Regions from separate parts of the Bacillus sp. NPDC077027 genome, predicted to be linked through region 1. Evidence: riboswitches for the same ligand, from Rfam matches in the RefSeq annotation. Region 1 holds a riboswitch; the other holds the start of a gene.
What was found. A riboswitch is a leader RNA that binds a small molecule or an ion and turns the genes downstream of it on or off. The one in region 1 is predicted to bind glycine.

Region 1 (7,441 bases):
ATATAGTGATGTGACGCTAGCGAATAATAGCAGTACGTTCCTTTCAATCATTGCGATCAGTATCGCTGTCATCACACAGCAACATATATGGCTGATTGTCATCACTGGTATTCTATTTGTTACAGCCACCATCTGCACGTATGTAGCTGGGTCAGTGCTGACTTTGGTGTACCCTGAACGTCATTTACCAAAAGTTTCAGATGTAAATTATTCAAAAAAACTGCTGGAAACATCTGATGAAGGAGAACGTCACGTCATGCTAGAGGGACTTTATTTTACGTTTCAAAGCATGAACATCCTGCTTATTGGCGCCATGTTTATTTTAACTCTTTATTCGATTGGCTCCAACCACTCACAACTATTCTCCATTATCATCATTGGTTTGATTCTCACGATATTGAATGCAAAATATATTTTGAGGATTAGGAATCGTTAGCATCAGAAAAAGCACAGTCCATTTTTATTTGGACTGTGCTTCTTGAATGTCAGGCGATATTTATTGCTGTTTTAATAGCTTTTTCGCCAATTGACGGTCTTCCTTATCCTTGGTCGTCTCAGCTATGTGCTTGATGTTTGCAAGTATTGAATCATTGTTCCACGAATCTGGCGACCATCCTTCAAGTGCGTTCATAGCATGATATTGTAAGATCCCTTGACCAGAGGCTAGCGCTGCTTGTATGAGTGACAGCCCCGTTCCTTCAACATGACACAACTCTGGCACAATCATTTCTAGACAATATTGATCATCCTCTGAAAGATTCGTCAAAGAAAGGTGCTTCTCTGCAATCGCACAAAGATGCTTGATATGTGTAGGTTCGTTTGCTTTCATGATCGCAAAGTAAATTTCACCTTGGGTCGGATTCTTTTCAAACAAATCAAATAATGTCGATGTGATTTCTACCCCATAATAACGTGCAACTTCAAGCGCTTGAAACCGAAACCCTTCTTTTAATGTCTCCAAAGAGAGCTCCGCCCAATGGGAATCTTTCAAGATAGATTGAATTCGCTCCTGTAAATCAGTTCGTTGAAATGGCTTCCACAGATCAGAAAACCGCTCTTCCCATACATTCTCATTCTCATGTAAAAATGCATGGATTTTCACAAGTGGATACACGTCTTCAATCGTATGACAATGCTTCGTTGCGTGGAACACAAATCGAGTCAGAACGTCGACTGCATATGGGTAATCATCCATATTTTCACAGGGTCCTTCATCATCAAGCAAAGCGTCTATAATAAGCGCTGCACCATCATACAGCTCCTTTGTTATGTCACCATTGTCTAAAACGACATCTAATTCACCTTTCATGGCGCAAGTATAGGCGAGATATTGGTTCATCACTGAATTTTCACAGCCATTTGTGAGAAGCCAATGCTTAATGTCTGGTGAAGTAGGCTCAAGGGCTCTGACTGCTTCAATTTTCCCCCATCCATGAACGGACTTGGCAAGCTGATAAATATGATCGTTTCCATACTCTGTTCCATTTTTTAGCGCAAATACAACATATGGTGTAAATTCATCATGCTGACCAATTGTCATTAAAAGCTCTTGATGCTCCTCGCAATTCGTACAACCAAGAACAGTCACCGCAAACTTAACAACCTCGCGATGTGCCGCATGATGAAGCAGCCACAACGCTTCTTTCTGCACATGAGATTCATTCCAGTTCAGTTCCTGGAAGCGTTCAATGAACTCTTCCATATAGCTTGCCATATTGTCAAAAATGATCTTCTCATAGGTCGCTTTTCTAGTTTTAGTTGAAGGATTCTGCATCTGTGCTTCAAATAACTTAATCAGCTTACCCACATAAAATGGTGTTGTTCCCTCATCCATCAATTGATCGGATAACCCTGCCACGAGTCGTACATCATCTTCGTCATACAAATATTCATCATCTGGTAGATCATCAATGACACTTTGACGCTGAACTTGCTGTTCAATAAAAGGAACGATTTTTTCTTTGTGTTCCCAAGGGAGAAATTCTAAATGAGACGAATCATCTAAAACAACCACATTGTCGACTTTTATCACACATGTAAAGCGTGTCAAGCCACCGACTTTTACAGAAACCTTATGCTTCACACCGTCTTTAGAATGTAATGTCCCTGACAATTTAGAAAAGGGGACAAGCTGTAAGAATACTGATTTCCGTTTCTTCTGATCGACTAGTACCCCATCAATGAACAACTGCTCTTCTTTTAATTCATTGATCACTTCAATACGATGTCCTTTGTACTCTACTGAACACGTCTTTTGAATCTCTTTTTCTAGATCTTTCTTAAAATTACGCATCTCTCGTTTGAATTCATTCTTAAAACCCATGAAAGCCTCCTCACTGGATCTAACTTTTATATAAATTCCACATTTATTCATTTCATAAAGAAATTTCTTTTTGTATTCTATTAAATAAAAGTTTTGATAGCAAGGAAAACATGAACATGGTAGAAGACACCCTCTTCCTTTAAACAGCCCTTTTCCTCCTACGGCTATAAAGAATAAACAACAGCCCAAACCATAATGGCGTCAATAATAACGCAGGGCGTGTTGCCTCCGCAAACAACATTATCACTAGTATTGTCGCGAACAACAGCAAGACTAGATAATTCACAAATGGTGTGAATGGCGCTTTAAAAGTTGACGTCGCGTGGAGCTGTGGACGCGTTTTTTTATATTTGAGATGACAAATCAACACAATACTCCATACCCAAATAAAACAAATCGCGCTAATCGTCGTCACTATACCAAAGGCTTGCTCTGGGATTAGCTTGCTTAAAAGAGCCCCAACAGAAACGACAATGGTTGAAACAAATAAAGCATTGCTTGGAACGGCATGTTTGTTAAGCCTGCCAAACGATTTCGGTCCCTGCTTCTGATGGCTTAAGTTATAGAGAATACGACTCGTTGAGAACATGCCACTATTACACGCAGATGCGGCGGATGTTAAGACGACAAAGTTAATGATCCCTGCCGCTACTGGAATACCGATTAAGCTAAACGTTTTGACAAAAGGACTTTCTGACGCGCTTAAATCCATCCACGGATTGATACATAATAAAACAAAGATTGCTCCGACATAGAAGAATAAAATTCTCAACGGGATTTTATTAATCGCTGATGGAATATTTTTTTGCGGATTCGACGTTTCTGCTGCGGATACACCAACTAACTCCACACCAACATATGCGAAGACGACCATCTGGAATGACAGCAGGAAGCCAGTCATGCCGTTTGGAAAAATTCCGCCATGTGCCCACAGGTTTGTCACAGTCACAGGGCCCGCATCTGTTTTAAACCCAATGACTAATAGCACGATCCCAATCCCAATTAATAAAAGAATTGTTATGACCTTAATCAAAGCGAACCAAAACTCAAGCTCCCCAAAAAGCTTGACTGTTAATAAATTAAAGCCTAATAAGATGAGTAAACAAATAAAAGCAGGAATCCACTGCGGGATATCAAACCAATACTGTACATAAACACCGACAGCAATCACATCCGCCATCGCTGTCATTATCCAGCAAAACCAATACGTCCACCCTGTCACAAATGATGCCCAAGGCCCAAGATAGTCTTCAGCTATGTCCGTTAAAGACTGATAGCCTGCTTTTGATAACAATAATTCTCCAAGTGCTCTCATCACAAAAAAGATTGCCATCCCCACGATGAGATAAGCCAAAATGATAGAGGGACCTGCCAATTGAATGGCTTTACCTGAGCCTAAAAATAACCCAGTGCCGATGGTTCCCCCAATGGCAATTAATTGAACGTGCCGATTTGATAAATCTCGCTTTAACTCTTGCTGTGCCAACCTTATGCCCTCCTAAAAACCATGATAGTGAAATAATGAGCATCAAAAAAAACCCATAAAAAAAGAGATTGGATGCGCTCCAATCTCATGGTCATAAGAATAGCAAAATAAAGATATGCAATGCGGTTTTACTGCATCACAAATACATTATTCCGTACTCTTCTGTCCTTTTGCCTGAGATTGTGAACCCTTCGGCGCCGCAGATACCCACGGTCTCTCCAGAAGCTGCTCCTGCTATAGTGTGACCCACAGCAATCATAGCTTTTCGTATTTTATTATTGAACGAGGTGTTGCTATTTCTGAATAATTTCATATTTTACTCTTTGATGATGATGGTGTCAATGGAAATTGTTCATGAACGTTACTGATTGGCATAAATTGGCACGTTCCTTTTGCTCAATGTGTAACCTTTGGTTGCTAAAGATAATAGGTTAATAAGTCCATTTTATCCGCTATGGAGTATATATACACACTCTAAATTGAGTGGTAAATCACTAGAAGAAGTAGCCAAACTTGTAGCGACCTTGTATCAATCAAATCTGTCCATATGGAATACCGCTACAAGATGTCAATGTCGTGATCGCATTCAAAAAAAAGAGTTCAATCGTGCCATTCTAAAACGACTTGAACAATTTGAAGAACAACAAAAAAAGTGGTGGCAATTTTGGTAATAGAACACCCATGACAATAGTGCACTTATACACACCCCTGTGTGCGTGCTAAAATCATATATAAGAACAAGCACCTTGAATACTTACAATATCTTCTTCTAACCCCATAAAAAATAAGCAACCATATAGCTTGCTTATTTCAAAAATCACTTATCACTAAACAACTTATCAATTATGGTAATAGCAAAAAAACCGATAGGAAAAGCAACAATAAAATACAGAAAATTTTTAGGCATAAACATATTGTAATAATAGAAAAATACACTTACAAACAGAATCATTACAGCATATTTCATAAAAATTTTCATAAAATTCCTCCTAATATATATCTACCCAACCATTATTAGGACGCTTATCCCTCTTATCTAATTGTTTAGCAATTTGACATTGAATAGCACCTACACCACCACCGATAGCAAAATCAATAATAGCATTGATAGAAAAGTGGTGTATCAGACAGCGCTTAATTACCATTAAATTGATTTTAACTTTCTCATAAAAAATTTTTTATGAGGTTGTCGATCTGAACAGAATCTTGCTCATTCTGACCGATACCGAAGCAATGTCCCCATTTGGATTCAATTGGATGAAAAACGACTTGTGGCATACGCTCTGCGTCATATGCACTGTCCTCAGGAGTGAAAAATAAATCAGTTGTTCCTGGGATGACGAGAGCTTTAGTGGTAATATGGCCTAATGCCTGATCCAAATTCCCATTGTCTCTTGGGTTCATGCTAATATCTCCATGTATGCCTGTACGTAACATAGTAATCAAGTCATTAGCATCAAACGAAAAAAACACTTGATCCCAATACTCTTCTAAATAGTCTTTCAATGTTGCATATCCTTCCGATTGATATAATTGTTCTAGATAATAGGCTTGCGAAAAGCCCCATGGAGCATATGCACGTCCCATCGCGGATAAGCCACCTTTAGGCTGCTCAGTATAAAATCCTTTTTGCCATTTGTTATCTGCTTGCAATGTCGCAATAAGCCCTTCAAAAACGACTTGAGCATGAGGACGAGTTTTTGCTACGCCTCCAAATGGCACAATTCGATCCACCATGTCAGGATAACTAGTTCCCCACTGAAATGCTTGAATTGCTCCGAGAGACCAGCCCACAACGAGAGCGACTTTTTTTATACCAAACTTTTCTGTTATAAGTTCGTGCTGAAAACGAACATTATCATAGATAGTCACTAGTGGAAAATTAGCTTTGTCGTATGGAGGTAATGTATTACTTGGAGATGAAGACAAACCGTTCCCGATCATATTTGGAACAATGATAAAATAATGATCAGGATCAAGAGCTTTGCCTTTTCCTATGAGCCATTCATTATCAGTGTGTTGCCCGGCAAACCAAGTAGGGTAAACAATGACATTACTTTTGTCAGCGTTTAAAGTGCCGTATGTCTTATAGGCAAGGAATGCATTTGGAAGGTTCCCTCCCGATTGTAAAGCTGTTTTTTTAAGTGAGTAAACATCGTAATCTTTCATTTTTCCACTCCTTTTCTTATAGGTAAATATGTAAATGGAGATAATAGTAATCCTCCAAAAAGACATTTTTTATGGGTGCGTAATGATGAAACAAAACTCAAGCTTTGAGTAGCTCAACTTTCATGATGCTTTAATGAGATAGATTCTTAGATCCACTTTCAGAAGCAAACAAAATTGTTGCTATTAATAAAGCTAGGATCACAAAGCCTAACCCTATCCATCCAAGGCTCAAAACAGATGATATGTTTATTACATACCCCCCTAAAGCCGATCCTGTTGCAAATCCAAATTGAATGAAAGACGTATTTACACTTAAAGCAATATCAGGAGATCTCGGTACTTGTGTTACTAAATAGAATTGCTGCGCTGGAGACGTACCCCACGTCGCCAACATCCAAATCATGATAACCGCAATTACTCCCACTAAAGATAAAAACTCGCCAACAATAGAAAGGAGCAGTAACATGATCGCTTGTAATAGCAACCCGATAAAAATGGTCAACTTAGGTCCTTTTTTATCAACAGTCAGCCCCCCAACTCTTGAACCCATAAAACTGCTTATACCTGCTAAAAGCAGAAGCCCGCTTATTTGTTCGATGGTTAGATTTGATTGTTCTTGCAGATAGGGGGTGAGATATGTAAATAAGGTTGAGTATCCACCTATATAAAGGAGCGTAATGATTACAGTGATCACCATTTTTTTATTCTTTAATATCAACCATTGCATTCTAATTGTGACAGGTTCTTTTTCTTTTATGGATGGGACATTCTTGTAGATAAAAATAAATGGGAGGAGTGCGAATACGCCAACTACGATAAATAGTCCTCTCCATCCAATGATGCTACTAAGAAAGGTGCCAATTGGAACGCCAATTACAAGAGAACTACTGAGGCCCATCAAAATAATTCCTATCGCATTGCCTCTTTTTTCTTTTTCAACAAGGCGTGTAGCTACAGCCATTGCAACTACTGTTACAATTCCCCCGCTAACACCCTGTACAACTCTTGTAAAGAGCAGCATGCCATACCAAGGACTAAAGAATGATAAGAATGTACTTAAGATAAAAACAAGAAGTGTGGTTAGCAATAGTTTCTTTCGGTCTACATTAATGGTCAGAGCGATAACAATAGGTGCGCCAATTGCAGCCGATAGAGCAAAAGTCGTTACAAGCAAGCCCGCTACAGATGTCGATACATTGAAATCGTTAGATACCAGTTGGATAATCCCTGTAATAATGTATTCAATTGTTCCGATAAGAAAAACGGCAAACGCCAATGAATAAATAAGCATTCTATTTTTCATGGTTGTTCTCCTCACCCTCAATCGGAATTTGAATCTCGATTAATTTTATTTCTTCATTCCCCGACATTGGCAAATGTACTTCTCTTCCAGGTTGATCTTTTTTCACATGGTACCCATTTCGCTCAATCCATAATGCTAAGTCAACGCAAGCAGTAGATGC
Region 2 (7,441 bases), on a different contig from region 1:
ACTTGTGGGAGCTCAGCTTCCTCTTGCCTTACGTAAGATTCATCAAACAATTCCGATAGTTCTTGAACCGGCACATCTAACTCAGGTAAGCTATACCCGATTCTACCTTCCTTCGATACTTCAAAGATAAGCGGTTGGTCTTGTTTATTCATGGCGATCCCCCAATTCCTTGATCAACGTATCAATTTCTGTCTTTGTTCTGAGCTCTGTGACGGCAACAAGCATATGATTTTCTAACTCAGGATAGACAAGTCCTAGATCATAGCCACCAATGATGCCTTTTTCAAGCAACCTTTTGTTCGCTTCTTTTACAGGCTCTTTCAATTTCAATACAAATTCATTGAAAATAGAACCTTCCATATCTGCCTTTAAGCCATGTGCTTCTGCTTGTTTTTTCGCATAATGTGCTTTTTGCACATTTTGATTTGCTACCTCTTTCATTCCCTGCTTGCCAAGTGCCGTCATTGCAACGGATGCAGCGAGTGCATTGAGTGCTTGATTGGAACATATATTAGAGGTCGCTTTGTCCCGGCGGATATGTTGCTCTCTCGCTTGAAGGGTCAGAACAAATCCTCGAACACCGTTTTCATCCTCAGTCTGACCGACTAGTCGACCAGGTACTTTTCGCATCAATTTTTTCGTGACAGCAAAATAACCGCAATGCGGACCACCAAACGCAGCAGGAATGCCAAATGGTTGGGCATCACCAACAACAATATCTGCACCAAGCTGACCTGGTGGTGTTAAAAGTCCAAGTGCTAGCGGATTACTAGAAACGATAAACAGACTTTTCCCTTGATGAGCTAATGGTTCAATGTCTTTTAACGGCTCTACTCCCCCAAAAAAATTAGGATATTGCACAAGTACAGCTGCGGTCTCTTCACAAACTGCCTTTTCTAATTGAGCCAAATCTGTTTGCCCTTTATAAGCGGGTACTTCAATCACTTCAATATTTTGGCCTTTCGCATATGTTTTCAGGACAGCTCGTGATTCTGGATGTACCGTTTCTGAGACGACAATTTTATTCTTTTTGGTATGACCTGCTGCTAGCATTGCCGCTTCAGCTAAAGCAGTTCCTCCGTCATACATCGAAGAGTTTGCCAAATCCATACCTGTCAGTTCTGCAATCATCGTTTGAAATTCAAAAATGGCTTGCAGCTCTCCTTGTGATATTTCTGGTTGATAAGGTGTATATGCAGTGTAAAATTCAGAGCGTGAAATAACATGGTCTACAATGACAGGCTGGTAATGATCATACACACCCGCCCCTAAAAACGATGCGTAGGAAACAGTATCTTTATTCTTAGCAGCGAGGCGAGATAACTCTCTTACTAGCTCCGTTTCAGATGCTGCTTGTTTGATATCATACGTCCCTTTAAACCGCACCTTTTCAGGAATATCTGAAAACAGTTCATCAATCGACTCGACACCGATAACATCTAGCATCTCTTTCTGATCTTGCTCTGTTTGTGGCAAATATCTGTGCTTCATCCTTTGTTCCCCCTTTGTTATTTCGCTCGTCTGTAAAATGGTGTGGCGACGACTTTTGCTTTCAAACGTTTTTTGCGGACTTGTACTTCTACCTCTGTATGCAGATCAGCAAAAGATTGATTGATCAGCACGAGCCCGACATTTTTCTTTAAGGTAGGTGATTGTGTTCCCGTTGTGACGAAGCCAATTTGCTCTTCGCCTGAAAAAACTAGGTAATCCGTTCTTGGAATTCCTTTATCAATCATTTCTATACCAACAAGCTTTCTGTCAGTGCCTTCTTCTTTTTGCTTCTTTAGGACCTCTTTTCCGATAAAATCAGCTTCTTTATCTGGTTTCACTGCAAAACCAATGCCACCTTCTATCGGAGAAATATCTTTCGTCAGCTCCTGTCCATAAAGGGGCAGTTTCGCTTCAAACCTCAGCGTATCTCTCGCTCCTAATCCACAAGGGATCAATCCTTTTGGCTTTCCTACCTTTAAAAGGAGAGACCAAATATGTACTGCGTCCTCTGTTTGACAGTAAATTTCAAAACCATCTTCACCTGTATAGCCTGTTCTTGAAACAAGGACTTCTTTCTCAGCAACGAGGGCAGACGATTTGAATGTAAAAGGCTTTAACGCCGTTACTTCGTCATTCGATACTTCTTTGATGATATTAGCTGCAAGCGGTCCTTGAAGTGCTAAAAGCGCCATTTCATCAGATACATTTTTGATCGTCACTTGATCTTTCAACCGATTTTTTAAGAGCCACTCCACATCTTTTTCAATATTAGAGGCATTTATAACAAGCAGATAGTTTTCATCCTCTTTTTGATACACAAGTAAGTCATCGATGGTTCCACCATCTTCATAACACATCGCCGTATATAGTGCGCGTCCATTTGTCAGTTTTGAAACATCATTGGTTAATAATCTTTGTAAGAAAGCAAGGCTGTCCTTACCCGTAATTTCAACCTCTCCCATATGAGACACATCAAAGAGTCCTGCCTTTGTTCGAACAGCCTCGTGCTCTTCTTTAATGGATGAAAATTGAACTGGTAATTCCCAGCCTCCAAAATCAATCGTTTTACCGCCAAGCGTTTGATACTCATTAAAAAGTGGTGTTCGTTTAAGCATAGATCGTTTCCCCCTTTTTCATCATGTTGCTGCAATCAAGCTGAATTTTCAGAAAAAATGCAGCAAAAAAGGACAGACAACTCCCTTAAAAAGAAAGTTCTCTGTCCTTGCACCTGAAAGTTTACAGCACAAACACAAATATGTCTGTGCGTTTTCCCCTTTGGTGGTTTGCCCATCAACAAAAGAAGCAAACACTCTCCAGAGTTGCGTCCGGTAAGAGTACTTTTGCCTGAGAGATTCACTGCACTCGTGCGGCTTGCTCCTTCGGCGCTTGTTGGCATCTGTCTCGCCTTCAAGTCTCTCCCCATACCATCATTCGCTCATATTCTTGTCCTTTATTGGACATACTATCAAAGTGGGTGATTTATTCAGAAGATCACTTACCAACATCCTACCATTAGCTACACAACAAGGGCAATATAAAAATCATTAACATTTCTAAAAAAGAAAGAATGATCGTTCGCTTTTGTGGATATATTTCGCTCCCCTTTTCTTTTTCATAAAGTGAAGCGTTTAAAAACAGAACATTTCAAGTGATATTCTGACAGAAAGGTAGGCTCACTCCCATTGGATATTCAAACGATTTTTGATCATGATTGGACAAACGAATTCATGCGTTGCCTTACACATGATGGCCCTTGGGCGAACTGGGAAATGTATCAATTGGCAGCACAAGTACAAAAGGTCACGGCCATTGATTCTTTTGAGGGATTACAGGCACCTTCTCACCTAACAGCATTTACACCACTTGCACACCAGCTTGAAGTCGCAAAAAAAGTGGTAGAAGAAATGAATGGTAAAGCAATATTAGCTGATGAAGTAGGCCTTGGAAAAACAATCGAGGCAGGACTCATTTTAAAAGAATACATGATTCGAGGCCTTGCAAAAAAAATCTTAATCCTTGTTCCTGCATCTCTTGTATCCCAATGGGTACATGAATTAAGATCAAAATTTTATATTGATGCTGTTGAACAGAAAAAGAGTTACGTTTGGGAGCAATGTGATGTAGTTGTATCTTCCATTGACACAGCGAAAAGGATGCCCCACCGCGACACCATCTTATCGATTTCATATGACATGGTGATTATTGATGAAGCACATAAGCTAAAAAACAACAAAACGAAAAACTATGAGTTTGTTAGAAACTTGAACAAGAAGTTTTGTCTTTTACTAACTGCAACCCCTATTCAAAATCGCATTGGTGAGATTTTCAATCTTGTTTCTCTACTAAAGCCCGGACACTTAGGAAATGAGCATCAATTTAAAGATGTGTTTGCTAAGAAAGACTTACAGCTTGAAAATCACAGCACGCTAAAACAGCTCGTCAACAAAGTCATGATACGAAACCGAAGACAAGACACCGGTATTGAGTGGTCGAAGCGTCATGTGAAAACCATCTCTATTGATTTCTCACCTACTGAACAGGCTTTATATGATGAAATTTGTCTCTTAAAAGAAGATCAATCTACCGCTAAACACATGTTTTCGATTATGACACTAGAGCGTGAGTGCTGTTCAAGCCGTGAAGCTGTGTATATGACACTAAAAAAAATGCAAGATGGACAGGAGAATGTGTTTGGGTATGATGCCATTGAGCGAATGATGGAAAGAATTCACCAAGTGGAACAAAACACAAAGGCAATAGAAGTCGTCAAACTCATACAACAATTAAATGAAAAAGTGATTATTTTTACTGAATACCGCGCGACACAAATTTATCTACAATGGTTTCTCCAACAAAATGGCATCAGTTCTGTTCCATTTAGAGGTGGCTTCAAACGAAGTAAAAAGGATTGGATGAAAGATTTATTTCGCGAACGTGCTCAAGTGCTCATTGCAACAGAAGCAGGCGGTGAAGGAATAAACCTGCAATTTTGTAACCAAATCATCAACTACGATCTCCCTTGGAATCCTATGCGCCTTGAACAACGAATTGGACGTATCCACAGACTCGGTCAGGAGCGAGACGTCCACATTTATAATATGGCGACAAATGGCACTGTGGAAGATCATATCTTAAAACTTCTTTATAAAAAAATTCAGCTATTTGAACATGTGATCGGAGACTTAGATGATATATTAACGCGCATTGAAGTGACAGATGCTCAGGCAGAGCTTCATGACATTTTATATCAGCAACAGTCTGATAGTGAAATGAAAACGAGGTTAAGCCAGTTTACATCCTTTTTGTCTCAGGCGACACCTCCCCCACTTGAAAAAAGACAGCAAGGTTAAAAAGGAGGCTTTCTTTTATGCAACAACATGACATTCATGCATTCCTTAAAAAATTCTTTGTAGCAAACCAATGTGACATTATTGAACAAAGTAGTGGACATATGACTGTGCAATTGACAATTGAAATGGACAAAATGATTATGAATCGACCCTTTTATTGGCATTGGCTTGAAAAAACAGGCGGCGTACCTGAGCCGCGGAAGCTCACACTTATTACCGATCAAGAAAAAGCCGGAGCAAACGTAGAAGGTGAATTTATTCACTTTGGCTCGCCACGATTGTTTCAAATCTTTGAAGCTGTCAAACAACAAGGAAGATTTATTCGCCTTTACGAACAAACAAACTCTGTAAGCAAAACACAGGTCGCACTTGAGCCTTGGCTTGGAGTAAATGTCAAAATTTCTTATCTGTCCGATCTAAAAAGAGATAAGCTTCTCTCACTTGGTCTCCATCTCATTCGTGGAGAAGTGGTCGAGCAATTTCAAGAGAAACTCGAAAAGCGACAACTATCTTCACAAATTCCTGATTATTGTTTCACTATGAGTACAATGATCAAACCGGAAAGTGGTGTGAGACGCCTCTTCACTTTGATGGAGCGTTATGCATATGAGGAGCCAAACGACTGGGCAATTAGAGCTATACAAAAATGGAACGAAGATTCTGAACTTTTAAATCAATTTTATGAAGGGACTTCAGGCACATCTGTAGAATATGAAATAGAAAGACAAGCGCTTCAGTCTTTATATGAGCCAAAAATCAGTTTAACGATTGAAAATGGTGGGTTGTTTTATCTTCAGCAAAGGAAGAGAGGGTAAGATTTTTTCTATTCAACACCTTTCTTTCTCCGGATATATACATCTTTTAATAAATAAAAAGAAAAATTTGTAAGTTTGTATTGGGCGAAAACATGACGCAAACGACCATGAGGACATGCCACCTTTGTCTTTGCATTTAATGCGTTAAGTGCCTGAAATACACGATTCAGTATTTTAGGAGGTATTTGCATGGAAAAGGAAAAGAAAAAGCTTGACAGCGAATGGATTCAATTATTAATTGAAGCTCGGAATGCAGGGCTCACACCGCAACAAGTCAGCCATTTTCTAAAAACGAACCAAAAGTCCTCAGAGTCTACCCCACTGGTAAGAAGTCATTCTATCAAACCTTTCTGAATGTGCTATAATATCGAAAGGAAGGTGATGACATTGATTGGCCAGCGTATTAAACAATACCGCAATGAAAAAGGCTACTCACTATCAGAACTGGCCGAAAAGGCTGGGGTAGCGAAGTCTTATTTGAGTTCAATAGAAAGAAACTTGCAAACAAACCCCTCCATTCAATTTCTTGAAAAAATCTCCGCTGTTCTGGACGTCTCGGTTCATACACTTTTAAACGAAAAAGATGAAACCGAATACGATGGTCAATTAGATAGTGAATGGGAAAAACTAGTTCGAGATGCAATGACATCAGGGGTTTCGAAAAAGCAATTTCGTGAATTTTTAGATTATCAAATCTGGAGAAAAAAGCAAGAAGAGGAGTAAGGCGCACATTTTAGCGCATACTCCTCCAATTGTTATTCAGATGATGATTATCAGTCTAAAGACTGTTCATATTATTTATCTTCGCTGTGTGCTTTTTCATTTTCCTTCACGTAGCCTTTTTCATCCGTATGCTTTTTAGGATCGATCGTTAAACCATTCCACTGCGTCGCTTCAAAGGAAAGATCGATTTGAATAGCATCGCCTTGGTATTTATTTTGAATATATTTACCTTCTCCGTCCTTTGTCTGGTCATTAACAAATTCAATGATCATTTCCACTTTATCGTAGTCATATGGATTTTTTGGAATGCCGTCATACTCAGGAGCAGTCGCTCCATCCACTGTTGCAACATTGATTTTTCCACTCTCATGTAAAAACTTTTCATCGATGGCATTGCGGAGCTTATCAAATGCTGCCTGATCCTGCTCCGAAGTTAATAGATATAAATCAAGCAAGTTTGCTCCTTCTAAAATAATGTTTTTTGGATAGCCGTTCCCGCCTTCAGCCCCCACTGTGAGCACACTCACTTGAAACTGACTTAAAAATTCTTCTGCGGTATTTTGATCACCATTTTTAGCCTTACCATCTTTGAAGTTGCTATAGCCAAGCTGCATGAGCACTTGATTGATCGCAAGTGTTCCTTTATTTTCAAAGTTGAATTCTTTTTTGAGTTTGTCACCCGGCTTTAGGTTTGCTAGGTTAATCGCTCCGGAATTTTCTTTAGCTGATAGGTCAAGCTCTCCTGCTGAATAAACTGCATTCGCCTTCTCCACATCGTTAAAAGAGGCCCAGGTTCCTCCTCCAATTAATGCAAGTCCTAAAGCACCAGTTACGACACCTAAACCAATTGACTTTTTTGACTTTTTAAATTTCATCATACAAATCCCCCTAAGTTATAATTTATTGAAACCTAAATAGGCTACAAACATATAGACAGAAATCAAAGTCTTACACCTGCTTCTCAGTGATGTGTAATTCAGTTGAGCGGTTTCGTTGTTTCGCCACACCCATAAAGTTAACCAATGAATAAATCAAGAGAAGTACACCTGGTATGATGAGTAA

Region 2: linked by a shared signal. The riboswitch ahead of gcvT (glycine cleavage system aminomethyltransferase GcvT) and the one ahead of ACQKEZ_RS09745 (amino acid permease) in region 1 are both predicted to bind glycine.

Annotation. Positions count from the first base shown of each region.
Region 1 is NZ_JBNNIO010000002.1:825,277-832,717, forward strand. It holds gene ACQKEZ_RS09735 (DUF3169 family protein) at 1-436, shown strand, start outside; gene ACQKEZ_RS09740 (hypothetical protein) at 497-2,323, opposite strand; gene ACQKEZ_RS09745 (amino acid permease) at 2,463-3,809, opposite strand; glycine riboswitch at 3,962-4,041, opposite strand; gene ACQKEZ_RS09750 (alpha/beta fold hydrolase) at 4,974-5,978, opposite strand; gene ACQKEZ_RS09755 (MFS transporter) at 6,109-7,281, opposite strand; gene ACQKEZ_RS09760 (MerR family transcriptional regulator) at 7,271-7,441, opposite strand, start outside.
Region 2 is NZ_JBNNIO010000001.1:572,445-579,885, reverse strand. It holds gene gcvPB (aminomethyl-transferring glycine dehydrogenase subunit GcvPB) at 1-152, opposite strand, end outside; gene gcvPA (aminomethyl-transferring glycine dehydrogenase subunit GcvPA) at 145-1,491, opposite strand; gene gcvT (glycine cleavage system aminomethyltransferase GcvT) at 1,509-2,606, opposite strand; glycine riboswitch at 2,706-2,810, opposite strand; glycine riboswitch at 2,814-2,922, opposite strand; gene ACQKEZ_RS03145 (DEAD/DEAH box helicase) at 3,174-4,841, shown strand; gene ACQKEZ_RS03140 (YqhG family protein) at 4,859-5,656, shown strand; gene ACQKEZ_RS03135 (anti-repressor SinI family protein) at 5,846-6,010, shown strand; gene sinR (transcriptional regulator SinR) at 6,044-6,379, shown strand; gene tasA (biofilm matrix protein TasA) at 6,451-7,254, opposite strand; gene sipW (signal peptidase I SipW) at 7,328-7,441, opposite strand, start outside.